Regions from separate parts of the Halomonas sp. NyZ770 genome, predicted to be linked through region 2. Evidence: predicted binding sites of a transcription regulator. Region 2 holds the regulator's gene; each other region holds the start of a gene.
The links. Region 2 encodes PhoB, which activates phosphate uptake and scavenging genes when phosphate is short. Its sites were predicted from a motif close to TGTCATANNNNTGTCANA; they were not measured.

Region 1 (7,802 bases), 270 kb from region 2:
GGTAGAACTCGCGGCCGCGCATGGTGGGCTGAATGGGGCGCGCCGAGCGCTCCAGCAAGATGTCGCCCACGCTGTTTTCCAACCGCGAGATACGTTCGGAAACCGACGGCTGAGTGATGTGCAAGCGCAAGGCCGCCTTGCGAAAGGACCCCAGCTTGACCGCCCAGACGAAGGCGTCCAGTTCCTTGAAATCGAGCATGATGCCTAACCAGCCATATCGAGACAGCCACAGAATGCAACGCCGCAAGGCAAGCACAGGGGGCTGTACGGAGAATGTATGTTCAGCATATCCGGGTAATCCCGGATGCGCTGTCGCGGGGCTGGCGACGACCGCATGATGCACTCCTGGGAAATCACTCGTGGGCGGCCATTGTTCTGCGTCGCGATGACGTGTTGCCGAATCCTGCCTGAGCGTTTCTTTTATGTTTTTTTGAGGTGCTTTATTTAGTTGATAATCGTATCGCGCCCTAGCGTCAACCATTTTTCCACTAAATAACAGCATGATAGGAAGGGCCGATATTAAGTATCGCTAAAAACGATTGGCACTTGATATCGCGCCTCCATATATTGATTTGCACAATCAAAAACATAATCCATCTGCTGGAGGTGCTATGGCCATTCCCCTTCTCAACTGCGACATGGGCGAAAGTTTCGGCAACTGGTCGATTGGCTTGGACGCAGACGTCATGCCCTACGTCGACTGCGCCAACATTGCCTGCGGCTACCACGCTTCCGACCCCCATGTGATGCGCAAGACGGTGGCTCTGGCGGTCCAGCACGACGTGAAGATCGGTGCGCACCCGGGCTACCCGGATCTCATGGGGTTTGGCCGCCGCTCCATGGCCTGCACGCCGGATGAAGTGGAAGACATGATGCTCTACCAGATCGGCGCGCTGGCGGGCATTTGCCAGGCAGAAGGCACCGCGCTGAGCTACGTCAAACCCCACGGGGCCATGTACAACGACATGGCCGCCAACCTGGCGCTGCTGGAAGGCGCCATGCGCGCCGTGAAAGCCTTCGATGCCCGCCTGCCGCTGATGGTGATGGCCACCGCTGACCCAGAGCCGCACCGTCAGCTAGCGGAAAAAATGGGCGTCACGCTGTGGTTCGAGACCTTCGCTGACCGCGCGTATGAGGCCAACGGCCATCTAGCCTCTCGTCGCCTGGCAGGGGCCGTGCACCACGACCAGACCACCATCGTCGCCCAGGCGGTTGCCTTGGCCAAGGGAGAAGCCCTCACCGCCCGAAATGGCAGCGCCTTGCAGTTGCCCTGCGACACGCTCTGCGTGCATGGCGACAACCCCGAATCCGTGGCTGCCGTGCGCGCCATTCGCGAGGCCTTCACGGCGCTGGAGTCCGCGTGAAACTACGCCTGGAAACCGCCGCCATGGACGCCTTGACGGTGCGCCTGTTCGACGCCATCGATGAACGCAATATGGCCTGGATCATGGCCGCCGACGAGGCGCTACGCCGCGCTTTTGCTCATGCGCTGATCGACCTGATTCCCTCGTACACCACTCTGCTGGTGCACTACGATTGCCAGAAGCTCACCTTTACCCAGGCCACGACGCTGGTACGTAGCGCGCTGCACGATCTCACCCCTGCCGACACCCAGCAGGGGCAACTGCACGAGATTCCCGTGTGGTACGACGAAAGCGTTGGCCCCGAATTGCCCATGGTGGCAACGCGCGCCGGGCTCAGCGTCGATGCCTTGATCGAGCGCCACTGCAGCCACGATTACTGCGTGTTTGCGCTGGGCTTTGCCCCTGGCTACGGCTTCATGGGTCTGGTGGACGAGGCCATTGCCACGCCACGATTGAAAACGCCTCGCCGCCGCGTCGCGGCGGGCAGCGTCGGCATTGCCGACCGACAAACGGCCATCTACCCGCTGCTTTCCCCGGGCGGCTGGAACATTCTGGGTAGAACCGCCGTGCCGCTGTTCGAACACGCCAAACGCGGCGAACCGCTGCTGCGCCCCGGCGATAAAGTGCGCTTCAAAGCGATCTCAAGAGCCGAGTTCGAAGCGGCTGGCGGCGACACCACCCCGCTGGAGGAGCGCCCATGAGCCAGCCCATGTTGACCGTCAAGCAAGCCGGGCCGCTGGCGATGATTCAGGATGCAGGCCGCTTCGGCGTTGGCCACTTGGGCGTTACCCAGGGCGGTGCCGCCGACTGGATCGCCTTCCGCTGGGCCAACTGGCTGTTGGGCAATCCCCTGCATAGCGCTGCCCTGGAAATCGTCATGGGAGGCAACCTGACCCTGGTGGCCAACCGCGACGTACGCCTCGCCCTGACCGGGGCCGACCTGGCCACCACACTGGACGGCCAGCCCCTTGCCCCCAACGCCAGCTTCCTGATGCAGGCGGGCCAGACGCTGGTTTTTCGTCAGCCAAAACAAGGCCTTCGCGCATATCTCGCCTTCCCTGGCGGGCTCGATGCACCCGCTGTGCTGGGCAGCCGAGCATGCACCGCCCGAGAGCAGATAGGCGGGCTGCATGAAGATGGCCAGCCGCTCAAGGCGGGCGATACGCTGACCTGGAAAGGCATTTCGGCGTCGGTGCGCACGCTGCCCGCCCACGCTGAGCTGCCAACGGCTGCGATTTCCAGCACGCCGCAAACGGTACGACTCGATATGGTCCTGGGCTCCCAGGCCGCCCACTTTGCCGGGCGCAGCCTGTTCGATGCCTTCAACCAGCCCTGGACGGTCGACCAGCGCGCCGACCGCATGGGCATTCGGCTCACCGGCAAAGCGCTGAACAGCCGCCTGGGCGGCATCGTCTCTGAAGGGATTCCTTTAGGGGCCGTGCAGATTCCTCCCGATGGCCAGCCGATCATCCTGATGAACGACCGCCAAACCATTGGGGGCTACCCGCGTTTGGGCGCCCTCACGTCCATGGCCTGCGCCCGGCTGGCACAGTGCCTGCCAGGTACAGAAGTGCGTTTGCAGCCTATCAGCGCAACCCAGGCGCAGGCGGCGTATCGCCGCCTGCTGGATGCCTGGTTGTGAGGGCGTTGAGAGCACTACTCACGCGCCGATAATGCCGCCATCTTCACGGGTAATGACCAGCGTGGCGGAACGCGGGATGGCGCTACCACCCTCCGGCCAATGGCTGGTGAAGCGGCCTTCGGCAAAGGCTTCTTCGGTAGTGGTGGCGCCGGGGTGCTGGACGTTGACGAACATGGTGCGCTGGTCTGGAGTGGTTACCACGCCGGTGATTTCCTGGCCCACAGGCCCGGTCAGGAAGCGCTTGATCTCGCCGGTTTCCGGGTTGGCGACCAGCATCTGGTTGTTACCGAAGACTTCGTAAATACCTGTGTTCATTTCGGATTCGCTGATGTCGGTCTGTATCCATACCCGGCGATCGGCATCGATCCACAGGCCGTCGGGGCTGGCAAAAATGTTGTCTTCTACCAGCGCATTGCCCGCCAGGTCGCGGCTATCGTCCTGGTCGCCTGCCAGCACGAACAGGTCCCAGGCAAAGCGCTCGCCTGCGTGAGTGCCCTCTTCCTGCCAGCGGATGATATGGCCAAAGCTGTTGTTGGCGCGCGGGTTGGCGGGGTGCTCGTCGCCCTCTGCGCGGCGCGTATTGTTGGTCAGCGTGAAGTAGACGTCGCCGGTTTGCGGGTCGACGGCGCCCCACTCCGGGCGATCCATCTTGGTGGCTCCCACATGGTCGGCGGCACTGCGCGTATTGACCAGGATATCCGCCAGGTCCGCAAAGCCATTCTCGGGCGTCAGGCCGTTCTGGCCGGGGGCCAGCGCCAACCACTCGCCGCTGCCATCATCGTTGAACTTGGCCACATAAAGCGTGCCTTCATCCAACAGGCTGCCGTCCGCCGTCGCGGCGTCGAAGGGGCGCCGTGAAACGAACTTGTAGATGTACTCGAAACGGGAGTCGTCCCCGGAGTACGCCACCACGGGCTGCCCTTCCACCGCAGGGGCAAAGATGACGCCTTCATGGGCAAAGCGCCCCAGGTGGGTACGCTTGACCGGCACGGAATCGGGGTTCATCGGGTCGATTTCGACCATCCAGCCAAACGCATGGGGTTCGTTACGGAAGTCGTCTGCCGGGCTGGCTCCCCGGCTACTGGCATCGAAGCGGCTGAACTGATCGCTCTGCTGATCGGCACGGTGCCACTGATAACGACCGGTGTCGCGGGTTTCGATCCCGTAGCGCGCCTGGCGACGATCGATGTCGGTATCCGTGTTGGCAAAATAGCCCGCCCAGTTCTCTTCGGCTGCCAGGTAGGTGTTCCAGGGCGTGACCCCGTGGGCACAGTTGTTCAAGGTGCCACGCGTCATCAGGCCTTCCGGGCTGTACTGGGTAACGAGGTGTTCCGTGCCCGCCACCGGGCCCGAGAGCTGCATGGGCGTTTGGGCGGTAATGCGGCGATTCAGGGCATCCTGCACCACTTCCCACTCGCCTTGCTCATTGGCACGAACGCGCACGACACTCACGCCGTGGGCATTCATCTCCTTGATCACCTGATCGGCATCGCGGCTGCCATCTTCATGCTGAGGAAAGGCATCCCGGTCCAGCGCCAGGCCACTGGCCGCCGCATGCAAAAAGCGTGGTTCCACGTATTCATGGTTGAGCACCAGCAGACCGTCGGTGGAGCTGCCGTTCAGCGCAAAGAAGTGCATGCCGTCGTGATGGCTGCCCACCTGATGCGCCTGCTCTTCCCCGGAAGCCGCCAGGCTGAACGCAGGCATGTCACCCGTGATGGGCGTCCCCCAGGGGATGAAGCTTTGCACACGATAGCCCTCAGGCACCACGACGTTATCGGCAGCGCTGATACCTACCGGGTTGAATCCCATGGTGGGTGAACCCGCGCCCGCATTAGCGGCCAGCGCTTGCGTCAACGGCAGTTTGGTCGCCATCAGGCCCGCGATCACCGTTGCCAGCCCCCCTTTGAGGACGCCTCGGCGGCTCAAGCGCCGCTCCAGAATGTCGCCAAAATAGGCATTGCTGGAACGGTTGCTGAGCGGCTCATCCCCTTGAGCCATTACGCTATCGACACTGCCTGCCACGGTTTTCTTCGTCATGATGCATCTCCCTGATGAGCGGCCCACTGCTGGCGTACCCATTTGCTTGCTTATATGAGAAACAGCCAATATGGCTTGCTCAGCAGCATCGGCGCGCAACATGTCATGCTCGTGACAGTTGGGTGAAGGTTTGACGAAGCCTGAATAGCACCTGAAACGACGAAACCCTATAAAAGCAGGGTTTCGTCAGTCCTTAGCCCCCAACGTAAGGAGCTATGATCCGTATTTTCGCCGTTAGAACACTCAACTAGCTTCTTGCCATCTGCAACTCCTTTACGACGATCTCACCATCAATGATGACGGGCTCATCATCCAGAAAGAGCGAGCAGTTGCGCATCGGAATATCCAGATGACAAGCGGTATCATTAGATCCGCCCAGTTCGCTGTTCGGGCCGGTTGAGAACATCACGTTGCCATAAAAACTGCGCGGCTCCATCCCCATGCCGCCTGGGAACTCGCCCGGCACCATACGGTGCCACTTGGCATTCGGGTTCATGCCCCAGCCCACGTGGCTCATCCCCATGCCGCGCGGGTCATTAAAGCTATCCATATAGGATTTCACCAGCTCCGAATCTAGGCCACCACGGATATCGGTAATCCACCCCTTTTCAATGGTGTAGGTTATTGGTTCTCTGACATATATGTTTTGAGGTAGCAGGATATCGCCCGGTGCCACCACGATAGTGCCATCAACACCATCGTCATCACCGCCGGTAAACACAAAACCAGAGGGCCAGTGATCCCAGCGGCCAGGTTCATCGGTACAGGCGTATTCAGCAACGGTCTCATATGTATTCAGTTTGTAGGTGACATCCGTGCCATGAGGCGAGGTGATGCGCATCACTTTGGCTTTGTCGAGCAGCGCGGCGGCCAGTTCGACCTTTTCCCTTAGTTCTTTGGTAGGCAACATTCTGGCCAGCAGTTCTGGCGGCTCAACCGCCGTCAGTATGCGCGTACCTGCGGCTTGAATCGCCATCTGCTCGGGAGAGAACAGCAAGAAAATACAGTCGATCAACATGTCACAATTTTTAAGCGCTTCCACCGCATCGGGCATACTGGCAAGCCCTGTTGATCCCACGGCCCATCCACCAGTGGGTAGCGGGGCAGGTAACCGCATATGGTACATATTGGCGCCTAAACGCTGCCCCGCCGCCATAAAGGCATCCGCATAATCAAGGCGTTCGCTGCCCTGGGTCAGCACGACGAGTTTTTCGCCTTCATGTACGCCGGACATCTTCAGCTGGTGAAGGCAAATTTCGGCAAAGCTTGCGTGATCCATAACATCTCCTAACCTCCCAGGCGCACACTCGCTGGGAAGTGCTCACTAAGAGCGCGGGGTTGCTCGTAAGCAACACAAACGTTCTATTGGTTGTCGGGTAAACCGGAATTTCAAGACACGCCTTTGGCGCTAGACTGCCGCCTCTTTAACGACCTGATCGGTGGTCGAAGGGTGTTTTTTGCCCAGTTCTTCTGAGATAGCCGCCAAGAAAGCATCGGTTGAAGCTTGATGAGGCTTGGTCACAAGGCTAACGCCGACAAACAGTCCACTAGCGACCAAAATGCCCCATACGCCAGAGGGTAAGCCTAGTAACGAGTTGCCAGTGGCATACATCAACAGTACGAACGCACTGGTGCCGACCACACTCGCTAGTGCACCGGCAGACGTACCGCGCTTCCAATAAAAGGCACCGATAATGGCGGGCACCATCGCCACCAAACCTGACGATGCAGCCACTGAAAGCACCGCAATGAGATCAAGCTGAAGCTCGGCAAAGGCCAGTGCCATGAGCGCAATCACCGGCACCACAAATTTCCCTACCAACAGCTGGCGCTTTTCACTGACATTCGGTTTAACGTTGGCATAGACATCACGGGAAACCATAGAGGCCAGGGTCAACATGATCGAATCGATGGTGGAGACAGCAGCGGCCATAATGCCGATCATCACAATCACCCCGAGCACCGGCGGTACAAACTCTGAACCCAGCAGTGTTGGCGTGGCTAAGTCAGCACGCTCCAAACTGGGAAAGGCCGCTAGGGCGGAGAAACCCCACAGCACAGATACCATGGTGTAGATAAAGCCAAACACCAGGAACCCAATCAGCATGTGACGCATTGAGCGCAGCGAGGAAGGCATAAACAGGCGCTGACTTACTTGCGGGTTGGAGATACTAAAGAAGAACCAGGGAATCGTTAGCCCAAGGAAAGTAACGAAACTGAACAGCCCTGAGCCTGGCACGGTTAATGACTGCGGATGCTCCGTCGCCAAAGTATTGAAAAGTGCGCTGAAACCACCCAAACCCTGAATAACAAGGAAGGCTACCAACGTTGAAGCGACAATCATCATGATGGCCTGAAGGGAGTCGGTCCACATGACTGAGCGAATGCCCGCAATATAGGAGAAGAAGATAGCAATCACGGTCGCCAGCACCACACCAGTGGTAAAGTTAATCGCACCATCAGTAATACCTTGCAACAGATAACCGACACCCGCGAGCTGAACGGCCGAGTAGGGAATCAGAAAGATACAGCTGGCAATCGAGACCGCCATGGCAACATGCTTACTGTTGTAACGGTGGCCTAACATCTCGCTGGGTGTTACAAAGCCAAACTTCTTGCCCACCGCCCAGAACTTGGGCCCAAAAATAGCGACCAGCGATACACCGGCAAAGTAGATAATTTCAAAACCCAGTGCGCCAACGCCACCAGCATAGGTAAGGCCCGCCAAGCCCACCATCATAAAGGCACTATAGGTG
Region 2 (7,802 bases):
CCCCACGGTGCTGGTGGATGTCACCCCCGACATGGAGATTGCCCAGCAGGAGGTGTTTGGCCCGGTATTGATCGCCATGGCATTCGATGACGAGGCCCAGGCCGTTCGGCTTGCCAACGACACCCGGTTTGGGTTGGCCGGTGCCGTGTGGAGCCAGGACGTGGCCCGAGCGCATCGCGTGGCGGGGCAGCTGCGGGCGGGCACGGTATGGATCAATAGCTACAAGGCGATCAGCGTGATGTCGCCGTTCGGGGGCTTTGGCGACAGCGGCTTTGGCCGCTCCAGCGGTCTGGACGGCCTGCGCGAATACACGGTGCCGCAAAGCGTCTGGGTGGAAACCGCACCGGAGGCCAGCGTGGCGTTTGGCTACGGCAGCGGTGTCGGCTGATTCGATGCCGGGTCCCGAAAGGCCTGCATCCAGCGCTGCAGGTGGCGAAGCAGCAGGATACTGGCCTTGGGCTGCTGGCGGCCCACCCGGGTGACCATGTGGGCCTGGGAGCGCTGAAACAGCGGGTCGTCTACCGGGCGTGCGACAAGGCTGCCGATGTCCAGGTCGTGGGCGACCGCAAACGCCGGTAGCAGCGTTACCCCCATGCCGCTGCGCACGTATTGCGCCAGTATCACCATCGAGTTGGTGTTCATGGTCATACGCGGGGCGAGGCGTGCCTGTTGGAACGCCTGATCGACCATCTGGCGCACGCCATGGGTGGTGTCCCACATGGCCATGGGCTGGGTGCTGAGCTGTGCCAGGGTGAGCGGGTGGGGCTGCTCGGCCAAGGGGTGATGCGGCGCCAGAATGGCCATCAACGGCTGCGGGCTAGAGGCCCAGAAGCGCAGCTGCGGATGGGTACGCTCGTGAAACATCAGCCCGATATGGCTTTGATCCTCGACAATCGCATCGATGATGCCGGACGTGCCCGCGATATGGATATCCAGCTGGATGCCCGCATAGCGCTGGGTGAATTCATGCAAGGGAGAAGCCACCAGGTCGCTGACGAAGCCTTCGCCCACGGTGAGGGAAATCGTTCCGGTTTCCAGGCGCTGGTAGGCTTCGAGGGACGTGATGAAGCTTTCGTCGAGGGCGCTGCGCCGCTCGCAGTACTCCAGCAGCATCTCGCCGACGGGCGTGGGGCGTATGCCGCCGCGCTGGCGTTCCATCAGCGTTGCCCCCAGGGCTTCTTCCAGCAGGGCAATCTGTCGGCTGACGGCGGAAGGGGCAATGTTGAGCCGCGACGCAGCCCGGCGCACCGAGCCTGATTCGAGCGTCACGCGAAAGTAGGCCAATCGCTGATGAGGGATATCCATCGCCTGGTACTACCTCGCGTGACGAAAATGCGCCCAGCTTGAAGGGCTACAAGTATCTGAGCAGCTTTTGCAGCTTGTTCATGTCGGCAGAGTCGCCGACGAGGCGCACGTCGCCCGCCACCATGCCATCCAGAAATGCCTGTTGCGTCGGCTTTCTGAGGATGCGCAGGGCGGCTTCCTGGTCGCGAAAGCGCAGCTCCAGGTCCAGGTCGACGGGCAGGCCTTTACCGGACGTGATGCGTTTGGGGGTCATCCGGTAGTGGCGTGCCGTGCTCAAATCTTCTGTGGCAATGCCCCAGTCCAGGCCGCGCATGCGTTCCAACTGCTCACGAAAGCGCGGCTTGCGGCGCAGGGCGCGCTTGAGCATGAAGCTCAAGAGCCACAGCGTCAGCGAAAGCTTCATTAGGAAACGGCGTCCTTGAGCGCTTTGCCTGGCTTGAACGCCACGTTCTTGCTGGCCGGAATCTGCAGCGGTGCGCCGGTCTGCGGGTTCTTGCCGGTACGGGCGGCGCGTTCACGTACGGTGAAGGTGCCAAAGCCAATCAGTGTGACGTCTTCGCCTTTGGCCACGCTGTTGGTGATTTCGTCCAGAATGACATTCAGGACCTGGCCTGCCTTGTCCTTGGACAGGTCAGCACTCTCGGCGATGGCAGCGGCGAGTTCAGGTTTGCGCATGAAGGAATCTCCCTTGTGAAAAACAAACGTCAATGTTGTTGGTAACCCACCCCGGCAGGGCTTATTCAGCCTAGTCGTGAATGCGGCGAAAATCAGCCTAGCAGGGCAGGTACAGCTCTGGAAAGCTCCACTTTCCTTCTCACGCAGCCCCCTGTCAACGCAAAACCAATCAAACGACCGTCTTTATCTTCCGCCAGCGCCGTCAAATCCTGCCCATGACCCTCCACTCGCCAGTGCTGCGGTGTGCTCACTGGTGGGTAGGCCACCACCGGGAGCAGGGGCGTTTTGACGATGATCGGCCAGGCGCCGAAGCTTACCGGGGTGGGTGAGCCGCCCAGCGTGGCCGCCAGCGCTTTGGCACTGGCTTGCAGCGGCTGGACGTACATGGCGTTCACGCCGTCGATGCAGGCCACGTCGCCCAATGCGTACACGTTCGGCTGGCGGGTGCGAAGCAGCCGGTCCACCTCGATACCGCGGGCGCTGACCGCGAGTCCGGCGGCCTCGGCCAGCGCCGTGCGGGGCGCAAGGCCCGTGGCCAACAGGATGATGTCCACCGTATGGCGCTCACCGCCGTCGAGCTGCAGTATCAGTTCGCGGTCGGCATTCAGGGATAGACTGTCCAGCGTGCGTCCAAGCGCCAGTTGCATGCCCGCCGTTCGAAAGGTTTCGGCCAGGGCGTGGCCCAGCGGCTCGGGCAGCAGGCGCGGCAGCAGGGTGCTCTCTGGTGCCACCAGGGTGACATGGTGGCCGCCCGCATGGAGGTCGTTGGCGAATTCGCAGCCCACCAGGCCCGCGCCAATGATCGCCACTCGGCTTGGCTGGGCGAGCGCTGCATGCAGTCGGCGGTAGTCGTCCAGGTCGTTGACCGTGAAGCAGCGCCCTTCCAGCGCATCGGGTATCTGGAACGGCGTGCGCGGGGCCGCGCCGGTGGCGAGCACCAGGTTCTCGTAGCGGAGCAGGGTGCCGTTGCCCAGGCGCAGCATCTGGTGTTCCACCACCAGTTCGACGACTTGCGTGTGGGCCATGACCTGGGCATTCAGTTCGTCGGCGAGCGCTTCTGCGCTGCGCTGCGCCAGCTTTTCGGGGCTCAACCGCTTGGCGAAGCCCGTGGACAGCAGCGGTTTGCTGTACTCTTCGCCACGGTCGGCGCTGACCAGCGCGATGGTGCGAGAATCTCCCTGGCGGCGCAGCGCTCGCGCCAGGCCAATACCGGCCATGCCAGTGCCGACAATGACCAGCTCGGCATGTGGGGATTCGCTCAAGTGTGAATCGGGCATATCGTTATCCGGGGGTAAGGAACAAAAGCCTGCCAAGCCATCATGTTACACTAGCTGTCTTTCCAATTGACTGCTCTGGAGGCTCAGGTGACGCTCGTTGAGTTGCCACGCCCTGCGTTTTCGCTACCCCCCCACTGGCGGCCGGTTGCCGCTGCGCGGCCTGCCATGAGTGCGGCCTGGTGGCAGTGGGTGGCCTCGACCGACTCCCTGACGGCGCGCCTGATGGCGGCCGGAGCGCCGGGCCAGTTCCGCGTACGCCTGCTGCGCCAGACCATTGGCCTGCCGTTTCAGGACGAAGCCATGGCGCTGGGCATCGCTCCACGTCGCCACGCCTGGCTACGCGAGGTGGCGCTGTGCATCGACGGCACGCCCTGGGTGGTGGCGCGATCGGTGGCACCGCTGGAGCAGCTGCAGGGCAAAGGCCTGGGGGCCTTGGGCGAGCGTTCGCTGGGCAGCTGGTTGTTTCAGCAGCCGGACCTGGTGCGCGGGCCGTTACAGGCCACGGCGTCGCGCCCGCGCTTCACGGCGTGGGGTACACCCGCCAAGGGGCGTAGCCAGTGGGGGCGTCGCTCGGTCTTTCAGCACGCGGGGCTGTCGCTGCTGGTTCAAGAGTATTTTTTATCGACCATGGCCGATGCGCTGAGCCTGCCCTCGCGCTAGGCTATCCTGGAGTTTCTTTCACGAGGTAAGCATGAGCATGGACCGTTCTCTGTTGCGGCCAACGGGTTGGGCCCGGCTGGCAGACTTTCTTCAGCTGATGCGCCTGGATCGGCCCATTGGTACCTGGCTGCTCATGTGGCCGACGCTCTGGGCGCTGTGGGTGGCTGCAGAAGGGGTGCCGGGCCGCTCCGTGCTGATCATCTTCATTGCCGGTGTCTACGTGATGCGGGCTGCGGGCTGCGTGGTGAACGACTATGCCGACCGCCATGTGGATGGCCACGTCAAGCGTACTCGCCAGCGCCCCATGGCCACGGGACGCATCAGCGAAACCGAAGCCCAGCTGCTGTTCGTGGCGCTGGTCGCCGCTGCCTTCATTCTGGTGCTGCTGACCAACTGGTTCACCGTGCTGCTGTCGGTGGGCGGCGTGCTGCTGGCTTTCGTGTATCCGTTCATGAAGCGCTACACCCACTTCCCGCAGGTGGTGCTGGGCGCGGCCTTTTCCTGGGCCATTCCCATGGCGTTTGGCGCGGTATTGGGCCACGTGCCTCTGGAAGCCTGGCTGCTGTTCAGTGCCAACCTGCTGTGGACCGTTGCCTACGATACCCAGTACGCCATGGTCGACCGTGACGATGATCTGAAAATCGGCATCAAGTCGACCGCCGTGCTGTTTGGCCGTGCTGACCGGTTGATCATCGGGCTGCTGCAGGCAAGCGTGCTGGCCCTGCTGAGCTGGGTCGCGCTGCGCGTCGGGCTGGGGGGCTTTTTCTGGCTGGGGTTGCTGGGGATGGCGGCGACGTTCGTGTACCAGCAGTGGCTGATCGTCGGGCGCGATCGTGACCGCTGTTTTCAGGCCTTCCTGAACAACCACTGGTCGGGTCTGCTGGTCTTTGCAGGTATTGCCTTGAGCTGGTGGCCGATGGCGGGCTAAATTGATTGTGTGTCATGGAACTGTCATCAAGTCATGGTGTTATCGTCACACACATGTCATTGAACTTTCCTGTATAGAGCACCGTGAGGCCCTGGAATGACCGCCAAGACCGTACTGATCGTCGATGATGAGGCGCCTATCCGCGAAATGATCGCCGTGGCGCTGGAAATGGCTGACTATCGCGTGCTTGAAGCGGACAACGCCCAGGATGCCCACGCCATGGTCGTCGACCACCAGCCTGACCTGCTGCTGCTGGACTGGATGATGCCGGGCACCAGCGGCATCGAGCTGGCCCGTCGGTTGAAGCGCGAAGAAGCCACTGCCGAGCTGCCGATCATCATGCTGACGGCCAAGGGCGAAGAGGACAACAAGATCCAGGGCCTGGAAGCGGGTGCCGACGACTATATCACCAAGCCCTTTTCCCCCCGTGAGCTGGTGGCCCGCCTGAAGGCCGTGCTGCGCCGGGCCACGCCGCGTGGCGTGGAAGACCCCATCGAAATCAATGGCCTGCTGTTGGACCCTGTGAGCCACCGGGTCAGCGCCCATGGCAAGGCGCTGGAAATGGGGCCTACCGAGTATCGTCTGCTGCAGTTTTTCATGACCCATCAGGAGCGCGCCTACACGCGCAGCCAATTGCTTGACCAGGTATGGGGTGGCAACGTCTACGTGGAAGAGCGCACGGTGGACGTGCATATTCGTCGTCTTCGTAAAGCGCTGGGCGAGCCTCATCAAAATCTGATTCAAACGGTGCGCGGTACTGGGTACCGGTTCTCTGCGCGAGTGTAAGCGTGCGCCTGTGGAGCCGTGAGATCTGGCGCATCATCTGGCTGGCCCTGTTGGGCCTCTGCCTGGGATGGCTGGTGGATTACCCTGGCGCCGGGCTGGCGGCGGGGCTGCTGTTTTGTCTGGTCTATCATCTGCGCCAGTTTCGGGCGCTCTTCCTTTGGCTGACGCTTCACCCCCACGATGAGCCCCCGGCGGCCAAGGGCATGTGGGGGGAGCTGTTCGACCGCCTCTATCGCTACCAGAAAAGCCAGCGCATTACCCAAAGCCGTTTACGGGCGACGCTGGCGAGAATTCAGGAGTCCTCCGAAGCCATGCGCGATAGCGTGGTGATGCTGGACCGACACGGCGACCTGGAGTGGTGGAACAGCGCGGCCACCGACATGCTGGGGCTGCAAACCGCCCACGATCGTGGCCAGCACATCACCAACCTGCTGCGCGATCCTCGCTTCATCAGCTACTTCAATGCCCGCGATTACAGCGAGCCGCTGACGCTGACCTCGCCGATCGACGAGCGGCGTATCCTCCAGTATCAGATCACTCTGTATGGCGATGACGAGCGCCTGGTCATGGCCCGTGATATCACGCGCTTGCATCGCCTGGAGCAGATGCGGCGTGACTTCGTCGCCAACGTCTCCCATGAGTTGCGCACTCCGCTGACCGTGCTGTCGGGCTATCTGGAAACCTACGGCGACCTCAAGGAGCTGTTGCCTCCCCGCCTGGGCAAAGGGATCGTACAGATGGAGGAGCAGACGCGACGGATGCAGAATCTGGTCAACGACCTGCTGCTGCTGTCACGGCTGGAAATCGACCAGGGAGGCGATGATCACCAGACGCTGGCCGTAGGCCCCATGCTCGACAGCATTCGCCGAGACGCTCTGGCGCTCTCCAGGCAGCAGCACAGTGTGCAGGTCATTCTGGAGAGCGACGCTGGGCTGATCGGCAGCGAGCAGGAGCTGCGCAGCGCCATTTCCAATCTGGCCTTCAATGCCGTGCGCTATACCCCGGAAGGCAGCCAGATCACGCTGCGCTGGTCGGTGGCCGCCAACGGCAGCGGGTGTATCGAGGTCGAGGACGATGGCGATGGCATTGATCCTGTGCATATCCCCCGCCTGACCGAGCGCTTCTATCGAGTGGATAAAGGGCGCAGTACGGCAACAGGAGGGACGGGTCTGGGCCTGGCCATCGTGAAGCACGTGCTGCTGCGCCACGAGGCACAGCTCAACGTAGAGTCACATCCTGGCGAGGGGGCATCCTTTCGCTGTGTCTTCCCTGCCAAGCGAGTCAGCGGCCCGGCTTGAGGGCTCGATGTCGCTTTGCGTTCCTCCTTATCCCCTTTCTGCACAATCTCTGTATAAGTGTGCCATATTGGCATAGAACTCTGGTCACACATCACTCATGTGTCATTTTTAACCACTTCAAAGGGGTGGTCATGCCCCCCTGAGCCCATGCTTTATACCATCCTTGTTTTTTTAAATTATTGATAATAAATAATTTTTTTATTTTTTGGCATGCGTGGCACAACGTATGCAATATTCTAGGCAAGGAAGATTACCGCAGGAACTGGTAAGACATGAAGTCACTCTTCCTTAACTATGCGGTATCAACAGCGATCGAGGAGGCGGAATATGATGTCCAAGGAACTACTCAAGAAAGCTGGTATTTTAGGTGTTTCTTTCGGCCTGATGGCAAGCCCACTGGCTTTTGCAGACACCACGGATCACTCATCCATCGACCAGAATCAGGATGTAACCGTCGAAGATGAGCCCATGAACACACAGTCTGGCACGGCCGAGCCCGGCAGCTATGACACCGAAGACCTGACGACGGATCACGGCACACAAGGCCCCGACGTCGTGGATGAGCCGGACTCCACCAACATGAGTGGTGGTGCCGAGTACACCCCAGAAGACGTAGTTGAAGAAAACAGCGGCAGCTAAGTAACAATTCTTTGCAAAGCTGAAAAAAACTCTTACGCTTAGGATTGAGCAAATAAGGGGCAAGGATGTCCCATAGCAAGGATGCTCATCGATTCACGGATGAATCAGAAAACGGTCAAGACACTGGTCAGGGTAAATTCCAAGGTTGGAGTCCCGCAAACGGATAGGAAGCCAGCAGTCAGTATCGTTCACAAGTAAGAGTGGTCGAGACCCCGCCTAGCGGGGTCTAATTTT
Region 3 (7,802 bases), 1.3 Mb from region 2:
ATCGGCCATGACCAGCCCCATCATGGAGGCCATGAAGGCCACCAGCGCCAGATGGAAGCGGGCAATATCCGGATGGCCTTTCAAGTACCCGCCAGCATAGATCAGTACGCAAGTACCGATGACGGAAATCAGCAGGCCAAACAGCAGCGACAGGCCATCCAGCAAAAAGCTCAGGCTGATCCCCAGCGAGGGCACCCACGCCCACTCCAGCAGCTGCGGCCCTTCAGTCAGCACCACCGGCGCTTGGCCAATCAGCCACGCGGCCATCAGCGCTGGAAACAGCGCAAGCACCAAACTGGTTCGTTCCCTACACCAGAGGTTGAGCAGCGGTGACGACGCTGCCAGCACGAAGCCTATTAAAACGGCAAATTGCATCCGGCGTTCTCTCCCTAAAATAAGCGCAAACTATTCCCGTGAGCGGCGCATGGTACGACATGTGCCGCTTAAACGTTGAATAAATGTGATTTTATATGCACAAACCTTATACCAGCCCTTCGAAAAACTCCAGCCACCTCGCTGGCATAAAAAAGCCGCTCGGCCAGTGGCCAAAGCGGCGTCAGCGCGAGCAGAAATCTTACTGAGCGGGCACGGGCAACCAGCCCAACAGCTCATTGTTGACCACGGCCAACAGGGCATCGATATGGTCATCGCGATCATTCAGGCAAGGAATATAGCTGAACGTCTCGCCACCGGCCTCCATGAAGCTGTCGTGAATTTCCTCCTTGATCTCTTCGAGGGTTTCCACACAGTCGGAGGAGAAGGCAGGTGACAGAATGGCAATGTGCTTGTGGCCCTGCCTGGCCAGCTCGGCCACATGGTCCACGGTTTGCGGGCCTACCCACTTTTCCGGGCCAAACTGTGACTGGAAGGCGGTATCGACCTCCTCCTTGCTCAACCCCAGACGCTCACGCATCAAGCGCGTGGTTTTCTGGCACTGGCAGTGGTAGGGGTCGCCTTCCATCAGATAGCGTTCCGGCACACCGTGGTAGCTGGCCACGAGCTTGGTGGGACGGCTTTCAAAGCCGTCGTACGCCTCTTGCACCGAGTTGGCCAGCGCCTGGATGTAAGCCGGATGTTCAAAGTAGGCCGGCACCGTACGCAGGTAGGGCTGCCACTTCATCTTCATCAGCGTGCGAAAGGCCTGATCGTTGGCAGTAGCCGTGGTGGGCGAGCCGTACTGCGGGTAGAGGGGGAAGAATACGATGCGTTCGCAGCCCTTCTCTTTCATGCGATTCAGCACGCTTTCCGTGGAAGGGTTGCCATAGCGCATGCAGAAATCGACCTCGACACTGTCGCCATACAGCGCTTTTAGCCGGGCGGTCATCTTTTCCGTTTGTGCACGGGTAATGGTCAGCAACGGGCTCTCGTCTTTTTCGGTGTTCCAGATGCTTTTGTAGGCATGGCCCGACGTAAAGGGGCGCTTGGTCAGAATGATGAGCTGCAGCAGCGGCTGCCATTTCCAACCCGCATAGTCCACGACCCGCTTATCCGACAGGAATTCGTTGAGATAGCGCCGCATGGACCAGTAGTCAGTCGCATCGGGAGTCCCCAGATTGGCCAGCACCACGCCCACCTTGGCGGGGGCAACCGGAGGATGACTGCTTGGCGCGTGGGCCAAGCGCCCTTCACCTGGTTGATCCTTTACAACGCTGTCGGCCATCTCACTTACTCCTGGGGGCTGTCGATCATTCACAATGGTCTAAATCTTATCACTTTTCAGCAAAGACGCGGGATAAAGTTATACTATCAACATAATTTGTATAACTGTAGGCCAACCCATGTCCAAGCCTTTGCTACTCATTCTGGGCGACCAGCTTAGCCCGTCGCTTCCGACACTTCGCCAGGCCCCTGAAGGCGCAGTAGTGGCGTTCTGTGAGGTCGCTGAAGAAGCACGCTACGTCCCTCACCATATACACAAGATCGGCCTCTTTCTGGCCGCCATGCGACATTTTGCCCAACAACTGCGCGACCAAGGCTTCAACGTTCATTACAGCCGCATGGACGATGCGGATAACACCCAATCATTGATCGATGAAGCCGAGCGGCTGGCAAGACAGTACCAGTGCGATGAAATTCGTGTGACGCGCCCCGGCGAGTGGCGGCTGTGGAACGCCATGCAGCAGCGTCAGGCCGCTTCACTGCCCTGGAAAATCCTGGAAGACGACCGCTTCTTCACCACCCCAGACGACTTTGCCCAATGGGCCAAGGGGCGTGAGCAAATCCGCCTCGAATACTTCTACCGGGAACAGCGTAAACGTACCAGGCTACTGATGGAAGGCGACGCCCCCATGGGCGGACAGTGGAATTTCGACCACGATAACAGAGAACCCTTACAGCCTGGGCTGAGCTTCCCCCAACTGCCCATGCACGGGCAGGATGAAACCACTCAGGAAGCGCTGGCCAATGCCGCCGAGTGGTTCCCCGAGCACATGGGCGAGATCGAGACCTTCAACTTGCCGGTCACCCGACGTCAAGCACTGGTAGACCTGAAGCACTTCATCACCCACGGGCTGGCCGACTTTGGCCGCTATCAGGATGCCATCAGCGACCAGTCACCCTACCTGTACCACTCGCGCCTCTCTGCTGCCATGAACATTGGCCTGCTCACGCCCTTCGAAGTATGCGAAGAAGCGGCTGCGCAATATCAGGCAGGCAAGGCACCGATCAACGCCGTGGAAGGGTTCATACGGCAGATTCTCGGGTGGCGTGAGTACGTGCGCGACCTCTACTGGACGCGCATGCCGGATTACAAACGTGAGAACCAGCTGGGTTTTCAGCGCGACTTGCCCGCCTTCTACTGGGATGCGAAGACCGACATGCGCTGCCTGCAACGCGCCATCCAGATGACCATCGACCACAGCTACGCGCATCATATTCAGCGCCTGATGGTCACGGGCAACTTCGCCCTGCTCTGCGGGGTCAAGCCAGAGGCGCTGTGCGACTGGTACCTGGCCGTTTACGCCGACGCCTGCGAGTGGGTCGAGCTACCCAACACCTTGGGTATGGTGCTGCACGCGGACGGCGGCTTGATGGGCTCCAAGCCCTACTGCGCTTCCGGCAAATACATCGACAAAATGTCCGACCACTGCCAGCACTGTCGCTACTCCCCCAAGCAGGTCACCGGCCCCAAGGCCTGTCCGCTCAACAGTCTCTACTGGCATTTTCTGGAGACCCATGCCGAACAGCTCAATCGGAATCCACGCATGAAACTGATCTACGGCTCGCTGGCACGCATGAAAGAGGAAAAACGCGACGCCATGCGCCAGCAGGCAGAGCAGTTCCTGGCATCGCTCCCCACTGCCGCCGATTACGGGCAAGCCGTTCACACCCAGGGATACACCCACGAGGAGCGCTCCTCATGAGCCGTTTCGCCACGCTGCATGCCGAACCACCGGTCACGCTCTACCACGATGGACACTGCCCCTTTTGTCGCGTCGAAGTGGCCTGGCTGGCCAAACACCGACACCAGCAGCGCATTCGTCTGGTCGATATTCAGCACGAGGATTTCGACCCCGGCGCATTGGGGCTCAGCTTCGAAGCCATGATGGGGCAACTGCATCTTCAGGATCAGCAGGGAAATTGGTATGTCGGGATGGATGCCAGCCGGGCCCTGTATGCCGTGTTGGGCTACAGGCGGCTGGTAAGACTGTCTTGCTTGCCTGGCCTGCGCGCCGTCATGGATGCAGGCTATCGGTTCTTTGCCCGTCGCCGAATTCGGCTGGGCCAATGGTGGGAAAAATGCGGGTCACGCTCGCGCAATCAGTGATGCCTGGGCGTCAGAATACCAGCGGCATACGCGAGGTCAGCGGCGCGCTGTAGTGGGCGTCGCGACCAATGACTTCATCCTGAGGCACGTGCTGAACGAGGTAAGCCCGGTGGATACCGGCCCGCTTGAGTTCGAGGTACACATCGTCCAGCGCTCGAAACAGCATAGGCTTGCCACGTTGGGTCAGCATATGACGCTCACCCTCGACGTCTTCGAGCTCGACCTGATAGAAACGGCTGCCCGAATGCGTGATTACCCGGATTTCAAAATTGTCATGACGTTCGACGAACTGTTTAAGCTCTTTAAGTTCCATGGTTCCCTCCTGTTATTGGTCATCGCCATGGAGCACAGCATGCCTTTGCCCCATGACAATAGTATTACCTTGGCACTATCCCCCTAAGAGGGCAATAACAGAAAAGAGTTCCTGACCGAAACGTCAAGATGTGTGTCGTATTACTGATATTCCGAGGGGTCGATGGCCTTGCCAAGCGAGTTGCGATCGATCCAGTTGCCCCCTTTGGTTTCCTTGTAACGGAACACGACCTTGTCGCCAATGGTGACAGGTAATTCCGCATCTTCTGTTTGGTAGCTGTACTGCTCCCCTTCCACTACCAGGTGGTAGCGATAGAGATCGGGCATGCCCAACCACTCTTTGAAGGGACCTTCACGCTCTAACGACTGGAGCTCACCCCGACCTTCCAGCTTGGGAAGCCGCTTACGGTTACCGCGCCTAAAACCACCTGCCATGCGTTACTCCTGTCTATCTACCAATGCGATTGACCCACGCTTCTCATCCCGCCCTTCCAGTGAGGGTTACCCAGACGACTCAGCCAACGGGGAGCGCATTATACGTGCTCCCCTCTCAGCCTCAAGTCAATCGCCGAAGGCTTCACCGTAACTATCCGGCGCCAGGTCTTCGAAGCGCGTGTATTTGCCTATGAAGGCCATGTGTACCGTCCCGATGGGACCATTACGCTGTTTACCAATGATCAACTCGGCCAGGCCCTGGTTGTCCGGGTTATCGCGGTTATACACTTCGTCGCGATACACGAAGGCAATGACGTCTGCGTCCTGCTCGATCGCGCCCGATTCGCGAAGGTCCGACATGACTGGACGCTTGTTGGGACGCTGCTCCAGCGAGCGGTTCAGCTGGGAAAGCGCCACCACCGGGCACTGGAACTCCTTGGCCAGGCCTTTCAGCGAACGCGAAATTTCCGAGATCTCGCCCGTGCGGTTTTCGTTAAAGCCAGGAATCTGCATCAACTGCAGATAGTCGATCATGATCAAGGCGATATTGCCGTGCTCACGCACCACCCGACGTAGCCGTGAGCGCATCTCATTGGGTGACAAGGCTGCCGTGTCATCGATGAACAGCTGCTTGTCTTTCAGCAGGTTCACCGCCGAGGTCAGCCGCGGCCAATCTTCGTCTTCCAACTGACCCGAACGCACGCGGGTCTGATCGATACGTCCCAATGACGAGAGCACACGCAGCATCAGCGATTCGGCGGGCATCTCCATGGAAAACACCATTACCGGCTTGTCACTGGAAATGACCGCATGCTCGACCAGGTTCATGGCGAAGGTGGTCTTGCCCATCGAGGGCCGCCCGGCAATGATGACCAGATCGGAAGGCTGCAGGCCCGAAGTCATCTCATCCAGATCACGAAAGCCGGTGGAAAGGCCGGTCATTTCCCCTTTCAGGTTGAACAGCTCATCGATCCGATCCACGGCCTTGGTGAGCAGGTCACTCATGCCAATGGGGCCACCGGTCTTGGGCCGCTCTTCGGCAATCTGGAACACCAGCCGCTCGGCCTCGTTGAGCAGCTCGTCGGCGGGCCTGCCCTGAGGCGAAAAAGCCCCTTCGGCAATCTGGTTGGCCGCCCGAATGAGCTTACGCAGCGTGGCACGCTCACGGACGATATCGGCATAGGCGCGTATGTTGCTGGCCGAAGGCGTGTTGCGCGCCAGCTCGGCCAGGAAACTCAGCCCGCCCACCGTATCCAGCTGGTCGCGGGCTTCCAGCGCTTCGGAAAGGGTCACGACGTCCAGCGGCTGGCCCGACTCGGCCAGATGCGTCATCACATTGAACACCAGCCGGTGTTCATAGCGGTAAAAATCGTCAGCCACCAGACGCTCGGAGACGTTGTCCCACGCCTGGTTGTCCAGCATGAGCCCGCCTAACACCGACTGCTCCGCTTCCAATGAATGCGGTGGCAGTTTTAACGCTGCCGTTTCCTGATCAGCAGAAGGCTGGTCCTGCATTGCGAGCTCCTTAACAATTACCCGATAGCCAACGGCGCTTATCTTAGCCGTGCGGCTCGGATAACACCACTGGCCCCCACGTAAAGGGAGGGCTTTATAAGCCTGCTGTGTCGCCCCTTGCCAAAAGAGCCCCAGGGCCTAAAAAGACAAAGTACCTATAAAGACAAAGTACCTAAAAAGACAAAGGGCGCGGGAGAACCCGCGCCCTTTGAGGCGTCAGCGTTGGCGAGTATGATTACTCGGCGACAACGACCACGCGTACAACGGCGTCCACTTCTGCATGCAGGTGGAGGTCGATGTCGTATTCACCAGTTTGACGAATCGGGCCTTGCGGCATGCGTACTTCGCTCTTGGCGACGTCGATTCCCGCAGAGGAGATCGCGTCGGCCAGGTCACGAGGACCGATAGAGCCGAACAGCTTGCCTTCGTCGCCTGCCTTGGACACCAACGACAGTTCGATGTCGTTGAGTTGCTCGGCACGCGCCTGGGCTTCTGCCTTACGCTCAGCGGCTTGCGCTTCGAGCTCGGCACGCTGCGCTTCGAACGCTTCGATGTTGTCCTTGGTGGCCGGTACGGCTAAGCCGTAAGGCACCAGGTAGTTACGACCATAACCAGGCTTGACAGTGACCTTGTCACCCAGGCCGCCCAGCTTACCAATCTTGTCGAGCAGAATGACTTCCATCTCGTAAACCTCTTGTCAGTTGCTGCGGGCAAGGCGTGCGCGAACGTTCGCAAATGTATCGATCAGCCCCAACAGCAGCACAATGAGAATCGTGGGCCAGGTCGTGATCAGCAGCACATAAAATGCCACCAGCCACAGCCCGTTCATCCCCTTTATTCCAATAAAACCATGCACCAACGCAATACCGGCAATCAGCAGCGGAACCCAACACAGCATCGCCAGTGCCTGCGCACCAAGCGCCATGCCTGCCACTCCCAGCACCACCAGAACGACAAGCTCACGGGGGGTCAGGCGCAACGCATGAAACTCTTCGCGAAAGCCACCGGGGTTGTACAGCCCGGCTTGCCAGCTGCGGGCCAGCGCCAGGCAGATAATGGCGGCCAGCAACACGACCAAGCCCGTCACACCACCGATGACCATGGCAGCCAAGGCCGTCGTGTCGACGCCCTGGTTGGCAAACTCGGTGAGCATGCGGTCGATCTCGGTAGAGCTCTCCCGCAGCTGCTCCAGCATGAGCTGGGTACCCCCCGGCGGGCTGAAGATGCCCAGCTGAACCATGACGGCGGCAGCCAATGTGCCCACAATCAAGGCTTCGCTCCAGCGCATCCGCTCGCGCAGGATGACGGACATCAGCGTGACCAGCAGAACGCTGGCCAGTGGTATCACATCACCTTGTGCCCACCAGAAACCGGCAGGCAGAGCAGCGGCGATGATGACCGGCAGCGCAGGAGCGAACCCCTTGCGCAAGGTCACCAGCGCGGCAATGGCGGCGCCTAGCCAAAACAGCCAGGGCACCAGCGATGCCAGGGCCGCCCCGCCTACGGCATAGGGCGTTCCGCGCATCAGCCATCTTGCCAGTGCCAGCATCACGTTAAACGCTTACTGATGGCTATCGGAGTAGGGCAGCAGTGCCAGGTAGCGTGAACGCTTGATAGCGGTCGCCAGCTGACGCTGATAGCGTGCTTTGGTGCCGGTGATACGGCTCGGAACGATCTTGCCGGTTTCCGTGATGTAAGCCTTCAGCGTGTCGAGATCTTTGTAGTCGATCTGCTTGACGCCTTCAGCAGTGAAGCGGCAAAACTTGCGGCGACG

Region 1: the regulator PhoB is predicted to act here: its motif matches at 5,146-5,163, upstream of LG409_RS16830 (PhoX family protein).
Region 3: the regulator PhoB is predicted to act here: its motif matches at 4,131-4,148, upstream of LG409_RS05545 (DUF6482 family protein).

The regions. Positions count from the first base shown of each region.
Region 1 covers NZ_CP085143.1:3,645,759-3,653,560, forward strand. Annotated here, with positions in the region: gene LG409_RS16810 (LysR family transcriptional regulator) at 1-199, opposite strand, end outside; gene LG409_RS16815 (5-oxoprolinase subunit PxpA) at 612-1,364, shown strand; gene pxpB (5-oxoprolinase subunit PxpB) at 1,361-2,065, shown strand; gene LG409_RS16825 (5-oxoprolinase subunit C family protein) at 2,062-3,006, shown strand; gene LG409_RS16830 (PhoX family protein) at 3,025-5,046, opposite strand; gene LG409_RS16835 (leucyl aminopeptidase) at 5,294-6,325, opposite strand; gene LG409_RS16840 (sodium:solute symporter family protein) at 6,455-7,802, opposite strand, start outside.
Region 2 covers NZ_CP085143.1:3,911,660-3,919,461, reverse strand. Annotated here, with positions in the region: gene LG409_RS18115 (aldehyde dehydrogenase family protein) at 8-388, shown strand; gene LG409_RS18110 (LysR family transcriptional regulator) at 367-1,305, opposite strand; gene LG409_RS18105 (hypothetical protein) at 1,352-1,708, opposite strand; gene LG409_RS18100 (HU family DNA-binding protein) at 1,708-1,980, opposite strand; gene LG409_RS18095 (NAD(P)/FAD-dependent oxidoreductase) at 2,073-3,257, opposite strand; gene LG409_RS18090 (chorismate--pyruvate lyase family protein) at 3,345-3,917, shown strand; gene ubiA (4-hydroxybenzoate octaprenyltransferase) at 3,955-4,845, shown strand; gene phoB (phosphate regulon transcriptional regulator PhoB) at 4,942-5,631, shown strand; gene phoR (phosphate regulon sensor histidine kinase PhoR) at 5,634-6,929, shown strand; gene LG409_RS18070 (hypothetical protein) at 7,257-7,568, shown strand.
Region 3 covers NZ_CP085143.1:1,167,152-1,174,953, reverse strand. Annotated here, with positions in the region: gene LG409_RS05565 (putative monovalent cation/H+ antiporter subunit A) at 1-375, opposite strand, end outside; gene hemH (ferrochelatase) at 575-1,660, opposite strand; gene LG409_RS05555 (cryptochrome/photolyase family protein) at 1,779-3,362, shown strand; gene LG409_RS05550 (thiol-disulfide oxidoreductase DCC family protein) at 3,359-3,766, shown strand; gene LG409_RS05545 (DUF6482 family protein) at 3,777-4,079, opposite strand; gene LG409_RS05540 (hypothetical protein) at 4,220-4,513, opposite strand; gene dnaB (replicative DNA helicase) at 4,640-6,028, opposite strand; gene rplI (50S ribosomal protein L9) at 6,264-6,710, opposite strand; gene LG409_RS05525 (hypothetical protein) at 6,726-7,577, opposite strand; gene rpsR (30S ribosomal protein S18) at 7,590-7,802, opposite strand, start outside.